One region of the Streptomyces sp. R11 genome, then DNA from elsewhere that is predicted to be linked to it. Evidence: riboswitches for the same ligand, from Rfam matches in the RefSeq annotation. Region 1 holds a riboswitch; the other holds the start of a gene.
The links. A riboswitch is a leader RNA that binds a small molecule or an ion and turns the genes downstream of it on or off. The one in region 1 is predicted to bind cyclic di-AMP.
Positions count from the first base shown of each region.

Region 2: another riboswitch for cyclic di-AMP. It lies ahead of AB5J55_RS36795 (LysM peptidoglycan-binding domain-containing M23 family metallopeptidase); the one in region 1 lies ahead of AB5J55_RS05895 (C40 family peptidase).

Region 1 is NZ_CP163432.1:1,296,495-1,301,342, reverse strand. Features, by position in the region: gene AB5J55_RS05915 (helix-turn-helix domain-containing protein) at 1-699, opposite strand, end outside; gene AB5J55_RS05910 (ATP-binding protein) at 913-1,371, shown strand; gene AB5J55_RS05905 (LysR family transcriptional regulator) at 1,387-2,304, opposite strand; gene AB5J55_RS05900 (LysE family translocator) at 2,398-3,021, shown strand; gene AB5J55_RS05895 (C40 family peptidase) at 3,087-3,560, opposite strand; cyclic di-AMP (ydaO/yuaA leader) riboswitch at 3,564-3,774, opposite strand; gene AB5J55_RS05890 (hypothetical protein) at 4,117-4,425, opposite strand; gene AB5J55_RS05885 (ATP-dependent Clp protease proteolytic subunit) at 4,433-4,848, opposite strand, start outside.
Region 2 is NZ_CP163432.1:7,946,681-7,951,528, reverse strand. Features, by position in the region: gene AB5J55_RS36800 (SGNH/GDSL hydrolase family protein) at 1-347, opposite strand, end outside; gene AB5J55_RS36795 (LysM peptidoglycan-binding domain-containing M23 family metallopeptidase) at 611-1,564, opposite strand; cyclic di-AMP (ydaO/yuaA leader) riboswitch at 1,569-1,726, opposite strand; gene AB5J55_RS36790 (alpha-galactosidase) at 2,035-4,104, opposite strand; gene AB5J55_RS36785 (tyrosine-protein phosphatase) at 4,296-4,848, shown strand, end outside.

The DNA.
Region 1 (4,848 bases):
GCGCGAAAATGAGAAGATAACGAAAGGCCCGGTGATGCCGATATGCTCGCCGGCCGCGAACGGCAGGACCTGCAGCCGGACTTGCGGCAGTCGCGCCGCCTCCATCAGCCGCCTCAACTGCTGCTCCATCACCTCGGGCCCGCCGATCTCCCGGTGCAGCACCGCCTCGTCGAGCACCGCGCTCAGCTCCAGCGGCGGCTCGGCGCGCAGCACGTCCTGCCTGGCCAGACGGACGGCGACCAGGGCGTCCAGACGTTCATCGGCGTCGTCGAGCCCGCCCACCGCGGCCCGGGTCACCGCACGGGCGTACTCCGGCGTCTGCAGCAGCCCGGGCACCACGGACGTCTCCAGCGTGCGCATCGCGCTCGCCTGGGACTCCAGGCTGATGAAGTCGCGGTACGTCGGCGGCAGCACTCCGCGGTAGGCGTGCCACCAGTGATCCCGGCCGCCACCCTCGTGGGAGCCCGCCAACACCAGCAGCAACTGACGTAGTTGGGCATCCTGTACGCCGTAGACGTCGAGCAGTAACCGCACATCGGCCGGTTTCACCCCGCTGGCGCCCGTCTCGATCCGGCTCACCTTGGACTGGTGCCAGCCCACCAGCCGGGCCGCCTCACCACTGGTGAGCCCCGCCCCGGTGCGCAACGCACGCAGTTCCGCGCCCAGTTTCCGGCGGCGCACCGCGGGACCGTGCTGCATGGGCAACTCCTTACTCCAACCGAGCCGCCCAAATACGGTCTGCCGTCGCAGAGTTCACCGCTTCGAGCGACAGATATATGCATATCTTGGGGGATCGGCACCGTGACGGCCCTGGTAATGGCAGTCTGGCGACGAAGCACCAGTCCGGGACCGTACTCGAACCCTCCGCTCCGTGTCGGACTGCGGTCCCGTTGGGAAAGGGACGACATCGCCATGGCAGATCATTTGGAAGCATCCGTCACTCTGCCGAGCGATCCCGCCTCGGTCTCCGCGGCCCGGACCTACGTGGTCACCACCCTCGCGGAGTGGGGACTGCCACCGGACACGGAAGTGGCCGACACCATCCGCCTGATCGTCTCCGAACTCACCACCAACGCCGTACAGCACACCCTCGGGCAGTCACCCACCTTCACGGTGGACCTCGTGCTCGACCGTGACGAACACCTGCGCATCGGGGTCACCGACAGCCACCCCCGCTTCCCCAAGCGGCTGCCCGCCGCCGTCCAGCAGGACAACGGCCGTGGCCTGGTCATCATCCGCTGGCTGACCGCGGAATGCGGCGGCAAGCTGAGAGTGCGCCCGACCCGCGAAGGCGGCAAGACCATCTCCATCGAACTGCCGTGGACGGTGCCCGCGGAACCCGTGCCGACCGCCGGACCCCAGGAACCGTAGCCGCGAGCCCGCCCCTCAGGTCTGCCGCGACCGGCCGAACGTGCCGCGCAGCAGAGCCCGGAAGGCGTCCGCGGCCGGAGCCGCCTCCTCGCTCCGGTGGGCGACCGAGATCGTACGGCGCAGCTGTGCGCCCTCCAGCGCGCGCACCCCGACCGGAGTGACCGACGTACGCGCCACCATCTCCGGTACGACCGCGACCCCGAGCCCCGCACTGGCCAGCGCGCACACCAGGAGATACCCCGGCGTCGGCACCAGCACCGAGGGCAGGGCCCCCGCCCGGGCCAGCACCGCCTCCACGCCCCGCCGGGCCGGAGCGTCCGGCGCCATGCTGATCAGCGGCTGCCCGGCGAGCTCGGCCAGCGGCAGCCGTGCGGTCCCGCTGGTGAGGGCGTGGCCCGGAGCGGACACCAGGACCAGCTCCTCGACGAGGATCGGCTCGACGCGGACCGAGGACGCCAGCGGGATCGGGTCGCCCGGCTCATACGCGTGCGTCAGGGCCAGATCCACCTCACCGGCCGCCACGGCCGCGACGCCGGCCGACGGTTCGTAGTCGGCGACCGTCAGCTCCACGTCCGGATGGGCCCGCCGGAAGGCGCTGAGGGCCGGCGGCAGCAGGTGGATGCCCCCCGCGGTCTGGAAGGTGCCGAGCCGGAGCGTGCCGCCCGACAGGCCGGTCAGCCGGGCCAGCTCGTGCCGTGCCCGCTCCAGCTCGTCGAGCACCCGCCGGGCCCGCGCCACCAGCAGCTCGCCAGCACCCGTCAGCCGGGCCCCGCGGTGGTGCCGTACCAGTAGGGCGGTGCCCGCCTCGCGCTCCAGCTTGGCCAGCTGCTGGGAGAGCGCGGGCGTGGTGTAGCCGAGCCGCTCGGCCGCCCGGGTGATCGAACCCGCCTCGGCGACCGCCACCAGGGCGGCGAGCCTGGTCGGGTCGTACATGCCGGGCTCCTCGTCTGCCTAAACCAATGCTTTAGGGCAGCCCAGGATATTCGAAATACCTGCTGAAGGCTTCCGCGCGGCACGCTGGGTGCCATGGACGCTCAGCTCATCGCCTTCACCGGGGTCTCCGCCGGCCTCGTCGCCATGCCCGGCGCCGACTTCACCGTCGTCGTGCGCAACGCCCTCGTCTCCCGCCGGGCCGGCATCGCGTGCGCGTTCGGGATCGGGGCCGGGCTGCTGGTGCATGTGACGCTGGCGGTGCTGGGGGTCGCCGCGGTCCTGGCCGCCGTACCGGCGCTGTTCCGTGCGCTCCAGGTGGTCGGCGGGGCCTACGTGTTGTACCTGGGCGTCCAGACCCTGCGGCAACGGCGCAGTGAAGTGAGTGAAGTGACGGACACGCGCGAGGATTCCACCGGGCGACCGCTGCGGCAGGGCTTCGTCACCAACGCCCTCAACCCGAAGGCGTCCCTCACGTTCCTCAGCGTGCTGCCGCAGTTCGTGCCCGCGGGCGCTCCCGCGCTGCCCCGGACGCTGCTGCTCGCCCTGATCGTGCTGGCGATCGCGATGGTGTGGTTCCAGGTGGTCGCCCTGCTGGTGGACCGGCTCGGGCGATGGCTCCGCCAGCCGCGCGCCGCCCGGGCGGTCACGACCGTCACCGGCGTCGCGCTGACGGCCTTCGGCGTGGGACTCCTCGCCGGGCCGCTGATGGCCGTCTGACGGCCTTTCTGGTGCCTCGGGGGCGATGACGGCGTGTCAGGCCGCCGCCATCGCCCCCGGGAGGGTCACTTGACCCGGCCGTACCAGACGCTCCTGGTCCAGATCTTCTGCAGCTTTACAACGTCCCCGCTCTTGGGGGAGTGCCAGATCTTTCCCTTCCCGGCGTAGATGCCGACGTGGTAGACGTACGACCCCGAGTGGAAGAACACCAGGTCTCCGGCCTTGCGGCTCTTGGCGGAGATGTGGCGGGTCTTGTTGTACTGCTGGGCCGCCGTACGGGGCAGTTTCTTGCCCGCCTTCTTGAACGAGTACAGCGTCAGCCCGGAGCAGTCGAACCGGTTCGGCCCCGTGGCACCCCACTTGTACGGGGAGCCCTTCTTGGAGGCCGCGACCTGAAGTGCCTTCGTCGCCGGTGTGGCCGCCTCTGCTTCGGACGTGAAGCCGGGCGCCACTATCGAGCCGCCCACTGCGGCGATGGTGAGAGCCGAGGCCGTGCCGGCCCGGGCCATGAGCGACGGGACACGATTGAGCGCAGTCATGCGCAACCCTTCGTCAGCCGCCTGTGAAGGATGACCTGTCGGATTCGGGCTGGCGAAGTTGCCCGGCCGCGTTGCCGCGGCTTCACCCCAAGGGCTGCTCGGATCGAACGAACGTCCGCTCCGGCGACCCGTCTTGCTCGGGTCCTCCACTCCTGCCGATCCACTCCTGTCGACCGGTCATCCGGGCGGCGGCAGGACTCGGCGTCCGCCCGGACCGCCCCGCCGCTGCGGCGGGGGCTTGTCGTCAGACAGGGATCTTGACGCACGGATGAGCGAAATACCCAACGGAACCGGGGATTTGTGGTGTTAGTCACCACTCACCCGTTCGGGTGGGTACCCGCGTGTTCGAGAGGGCGTCCAGGGGGCGAAGGAGTCCCGGACCAGCGATGGAGCGCCTTGTTCCGCCCTGGGCTCATGCCCGTTGCGCAACCCTGATGGGCCAGCAAAAGGAGCCGTTGCTACGCCGATTGGGGGTACGCCGTTTGGTCCGTTTGAGCCTTGTTCCGGACGCCTCGTCAGTGGGATCGAGGCGTCCGGGATCGGCCTGTGCGCGTCGTCAACTGTCGGAGCGCGGCGGCACCGTGACACGAGCCGTGCGGCGCTCCCCGTCCAGCACGCGCAGCGCACGCGCGAGCGTGGGAGCGTGCAGCTCCGTCTCGCCCCGCTGGTGCATCAGCGCCAGCGCGTCCCGCAGCTCGGCCGCCTTGCGGACGAGCGCCTGGGCGGCCCGCAGTCCGCGGTAGGTGTCGCCGTCCTGCGCCGGGTTGATCCGGCCGAGCAGGTCCACCACGTCGAGATAACGGTCGATCAACTCACCCTCCGCGCGGGTCAGCGCGGGCAGGGGCGGCAACTCGGGTGGCAGCACCGGCCGATCACCGCCCCGTGGGCGGCGCGAGCGTCGCCTTGCGGCTGGGGATGATCCGGTCCACCAGTCCGTACTCCAGCGCCTCCTGGGCGTTCAGGATCTTGTCCCGCTCGATGTCCTCGGTCACCTGCGCGCGGGTGCGCCCGGTGTGCCGGGCGAGCATCTCCTCCAGCCGGGCCCGAATCCGCGTCAGTTCGTCGGCCTGGATGGCCAGGTCGTCGGCCTGGCCATCGATCGGTTCGGGCAGCCCCGGCTGATGGATCACCACACGGGCCCCGGGCAGCGCGAACCGCTTCCCCGGCGTGCCCGCGGCCAGCAGCACCGCACCGGACGCGCCGGCCTGGCCCAGGCAGATCGTCTCCACGTCGCAGGTGACGTACTGCATCGTGTCGTAGATCGCAGACATGGAGCTGAACGAGCCGC
Region 2 (4,848 bases), 6.7 Mb from region 1:
GTCACCATGACGGTGCCGACCTCGGAGGTGAGTCGGGCGATCGCCCGCTCGAAGCGCTCGGCCACCTCGTCGGGATCGGTGCCGGGCCGGATGATGTCGTTGCCGCCCGCACAGAACGAGACCAGGTCCGGGGCCAGTTCGACGGCCTTCGGAAGCTGGTGCTCGACGATCTGGTCGAGCAGTTTGCCGCGCACGGCGAGGTTCGTGTAGTTGAAGTCGCCCTCGGGTCGTCGGTCCGCGAGCAGGACCGCGAACCGGTCGGCCCAACCGACGAACGCCCCGTCGGGGCCGGGGTCGCCGACGCCCTCGGTGAAGCTGTCCCCCACCGCAACGTACGACCCGATCACTGATCTGCTGTCACTCTTCGAATCGTCTGCCACATCGGCCCATGATTCACCTTCGAATGTGACCTACGCGACCGTAGGACGGGGTTGACGATCGGTGAGATAAGCCACTCCTAAAGTGTTCACCAAACGTGGAATAACCCTCTGATCAGGGGTGTTGTGGGCGCAACCGCCACTCAGCCGTGTGCACGCACACCGAAGGCCGGACCCGGGGATCGGGGTCCGGCCTTCGGCAGCGTGTCAGGCAGGTGGTTTCGCGGCAGGCGTCAGCCGATGGAGACGCCCTTCGAGCGGAGGTAGGCGACCGGGTCCAGGTCCGAGCCGTAGTCCGGGGTGGTGCGGATCTCGAAGTGGAGGTGCGGGCCGGTGACGTTGCCGGTCGCGCCGGAGAGCCCGATCTGCTGGCCCGCCGTCACTGACTGGCCGCTGGAGACGGACAGCGAGGACAGGTGGGCGTACTGGGCGTAGTGCCCGTCGGCGAGCTGGATGACGACCTGGTTGCCGTACGCGCCGCCCCAGCCGGCCGAGACGACGGTGCCCGCGCCGACCGCCTTCAGGGGGGTGCCGGTGGGGGCGGAGAAGTCGACACCGGTGTGGTAGCCGCTGGACCACATGCTGCCGGCCACCTTGTAGGCGGTGCCGAGGGTGGCGCCGTCGAGGGGGGCGGAGAAGCCGCTGGAGGCGCTGGTGTTCTCGGCGCTCTGGGCGGTCGTGGTGGTCTTCGACGCGGCGGACTTGGACGCCGACGACTTCGAGGCGGTCGTGTCCGAGGACGGCTTCGAAGGCGCGGAGGAGGAAGACGAGGGGGCGGACGAGGACTTGGGGGCGCTCGTCTCGGCCTTCTTGCCGCCGATGGTGAGCTTCAGACCCGGGTGGATCAGCGCCGGGTCCGCGCCGACGGCCTCACGGTTGTCGGCGTAGAGCTTCTTCCAGCCACCGCTGACGTTCTGGTCGTCGGCGATCTTCGCAAGGTAGTCGCCGACCTTGACCGAATAGGTCCGCGCGTCCGCCTTCTTGCCGGTGGCCTTCTTCTCGGCCTTCTTCTCGGCGACCGGAGCGGACTGAACGGCCTTTTCCGAAACGGACTGAGAGGGAGCGGCGTGGGCGCCGGCGGCCCCCATGAGCGGGAGAGCGAGAGCGGCGCCACCTGTTCCGGCGATGGCGATGGAGCGGGTGAAGCGCAGGGACTTCGGGCGGCGATGCTTACCCTTCGCGGGCATGGCGAATTCCTCTCCGGCGCCTGCGAGGTGAGCTGTCGGGTGCGGGCTGGAGATGCCCGGTCGCGTCGGGACGCGACTTGACCCCAAGCCGTTCCGGAGACCGGAACAGGCGGTTGTACCTGTGGGTCCCCCGCTCCTGCCGGGTACGGGTGAGTTAGCGCGGGATCCGGTCGGCGGCAGGATTAGGCGTCCGTCCGGATTGGTGTGGAACGTAAGCGAGGAAGACGCACCGGAACAAGTGAGGGGTTCCGTCCGAATGCGTTCCCGTTGATCCCTTGTGGGAATTACCGGTCACACTCCGTGAATTATCGGGACGTCGCCCGACTCAAAACCCCTCGAAAAGCATGTGAATTACGTGAACATGACGAGCGACGCACGGTCACGAATATGACGCTCCTCACGTGACACTTCTCCAGCTCCCTTTACTCCGGAGCGAGTTGGAATTTAAGGCGCCAATTCGGACAGAACTCCTAGATGCGACGCAGTCGGATAACTGTCGCATCAAGGTCGCCCCGCAAGTCGGTGCGTAGTCCGTGATGCACCAATACAGCCCCTCGGTGAATTTCGCCCGTTTCAAGGCATTCATACGACGCTGTCGGGTCCAGGGCGCGCAACCGCAGCGGCGGGGCGGGTTCGCCGTAGCTCTGAGCCTGGAGCCAGGCCAGGACGACCGTCTCGTCACCGAGTGCGTACTGGACCGCACTGAGCCCGCCACTCGGGGGCCGCAGCCGGTAGAGGTCGCCGCGCTGCACCACGGGCCGGATCTGCCTGTAGAGCGTCACCCACTCCCGCGCTTCGGCCAGCTCCCCCTCGGTCCACCGGGTGAGGTCGCCGCCGACGCCGAGCACTCCGGCCATCGCGCTCACGAACCGGAAGCGCAGGGAGGCGGCCCGGTGGTTGAGCATGGCGTTCGGGCTGTCGGTGACCCAGGCGGCCATGGCCCTCGCCGGGTGGATCTGGCTGAAGCCGTGCTGGATCGCGAGCCGGTCGAGGGGGTCGGTGTTGTCCGAGGTCCACACCTGGTCGGTACGGCTGAGCACACCGAGGTCGATCCGTCCGCCGCCGCCCGAGCAGGACTCGAAGGCGACGCCGGGGTGAGCGGCGCGCAGCCGGTCCAGCAGGGCGTACAGAGCGCGCACATGGTCGACCCACAGGCGCTGCGGGTACGCCTCACCGGGCCAGCCGGCGTCGGTGAAGCAGCGGTTGAAGTCCCACTTCACGTAGTCGATCGGGGCGCTGGAGAGGAGTGCGTCGAGCTGCTGCCAGAGGTACTCCTGCACGTCGTCGCGCGCGAGGTTCAGTACGAGCTGATTGCGAAGTTCCGTCCGCTTTCGTCCCGTTTGATGCTGAACCCATTCGGGATGGGCGCGATACAAGTCACTGTCCGGATTGACCATTTCCGGTTCGACCCAGATGCCGAACCGCATGCCGAGTGCGTGCACGTACTCGGCGAGCGGCTTGAGCCCGGACGGGAAGCGGTCGGGGTTGGGGGTCCAGTCGCCGAGCCCGGCGCGGTCGCTGGTGCGCTTCCCGAACCAGCCGTCGTCGACGACGAACAGCTCGACGCCGATGGCCGCGGCCCGCCGCGCGAGCAGGCTCTGCTGCTCCTCGGAGATGTCGAACTCGGTCGCCTCCCAGGAGTTGAACAGCACCGGCCGGTCCTGGTCCGCGTCCGGGATCACGTACGCGCGCTGGTACGCATGCCAGGCGCGACTGGCCCCGCCGAAGCCACCGTCGCTCCACAGGCCGGCGAAGACGGGCGTCGTGAAGGACTCCCCCGTCGCGAGGCGCAGCAGGCCCGAGTCGTCGTATCCGGCGCCACCGGTGATCTGCACGCGCGCGTCGGGGAGTTGCGCCACGGCGATGCGCCAGGACCCCGACCAGCCGAGAGCGCAGCCGTAGACCTCGCCGCGCTCCTCGGTGGCGTCCGTGTCGAGCGCGACCCAGGGCAGATGCTGATGCCCGGTGTGTCCGCGACGGCTGCCGATGACCTTCTCACCGTAGGTGAGTGGGGCCTGCGTGAGCCTGGACTCGGCGCCCCACCTGCCGTGCAGCTGGGACAACCGCCGGCCCTCCCGGTCGGGCAGTGTCCAGGTGGCCGAGTCGGCGCGCAGCAGCTCCAGGACGGGTCCCTGGTTGTCCAGAGTCACCCAGCGCTCCACGACGTCCGCGCGCATCCGGTAGTGCAGGGTGACGTTCAGCCCGCCGTCACGAAAGCGCAACCGCAGCTCGTCACCCTCGGTCTCGTGTCGCTCGAAACCCCACTCGGTGCCACGCCGCTCGTCGGTGCGCACGGACAGGGCGGGGCGTACGAAGCGGGGGCCGCCCTCGACCGGGTACTCCTCGCGGCCGTCGAGCGGGGACTCGAAGGGCCAGTACTCCGGCAGCGGGCGTACGGCGAGGGCCTCGGCGTCGGCGAGGGTGATGCGCGGGCCCCAGTGGAGGTGCAGGAGCTCGTCGGCGTCCGTCAGATGGACGGCATAACTGCTGGTCGGCCCGGAGAGGAGCCACGTACGGCCGTCGTCGGAGATCTCCAGCATCAAGCCCTCACAGATCTGAAACAGATACGAACAGGTGCCACCAAGTACCAACATCATCAAGGGTCGGGCGACCCCGAGGCAACGCCTGTGGACAACTCATTGGCCCAGGAAGCCATGTCGTATCGTCGAGGGCGCACCCCGTCGGCCGCATCGCCGAGCCGCGTCGACGGGGCCGACTGGGAGGAGCCCCCGTGACGCAGCAGATCCCGTCGACCGAGCCCGAGCTGGCCGGAGTTCGCAACTTTCGTGATGTGGGCGGACTGCCGACCGTGGACGGACGGCGGGTGCGGCACGGGGTTCTGTTCCGCAGCGGTCACCTCGCGCACGCGACCGCGGACGACGCGGCCTTCCTCGACACCCTGGGGCTGCACACGATCTTCGACTTCCGCAACGCGGCCGACCAGAAGCTCGAAGGCGCCGACGTGGAGCTGCGGGGCGTGCGCAATGTGAACCTGCCGCTGTCCGACCCCGCGGACGGCGCCGAGTTCTGGAAGATGGTCCGGGACGGCAACCTCGACCAGCTTCGCGAGATCCTGGCCGACGGCAAGGGCGCCGGCCGGATGATCGCCTCCTACCGCATGATCATCAAGGAGCGCACCGCCGAGCACTCCCAGGTGCTGCACTCCCTCGCGCAGGACAGCGTCCCCGCCCTGATGCACTGCGCGGCCGGCAAGGACCGCGCCGGCCTGTCCATCGCCGTGACGCTGCTCGCCCTCGGCGTCGAGCGCGAGGCGATCGTCGCCG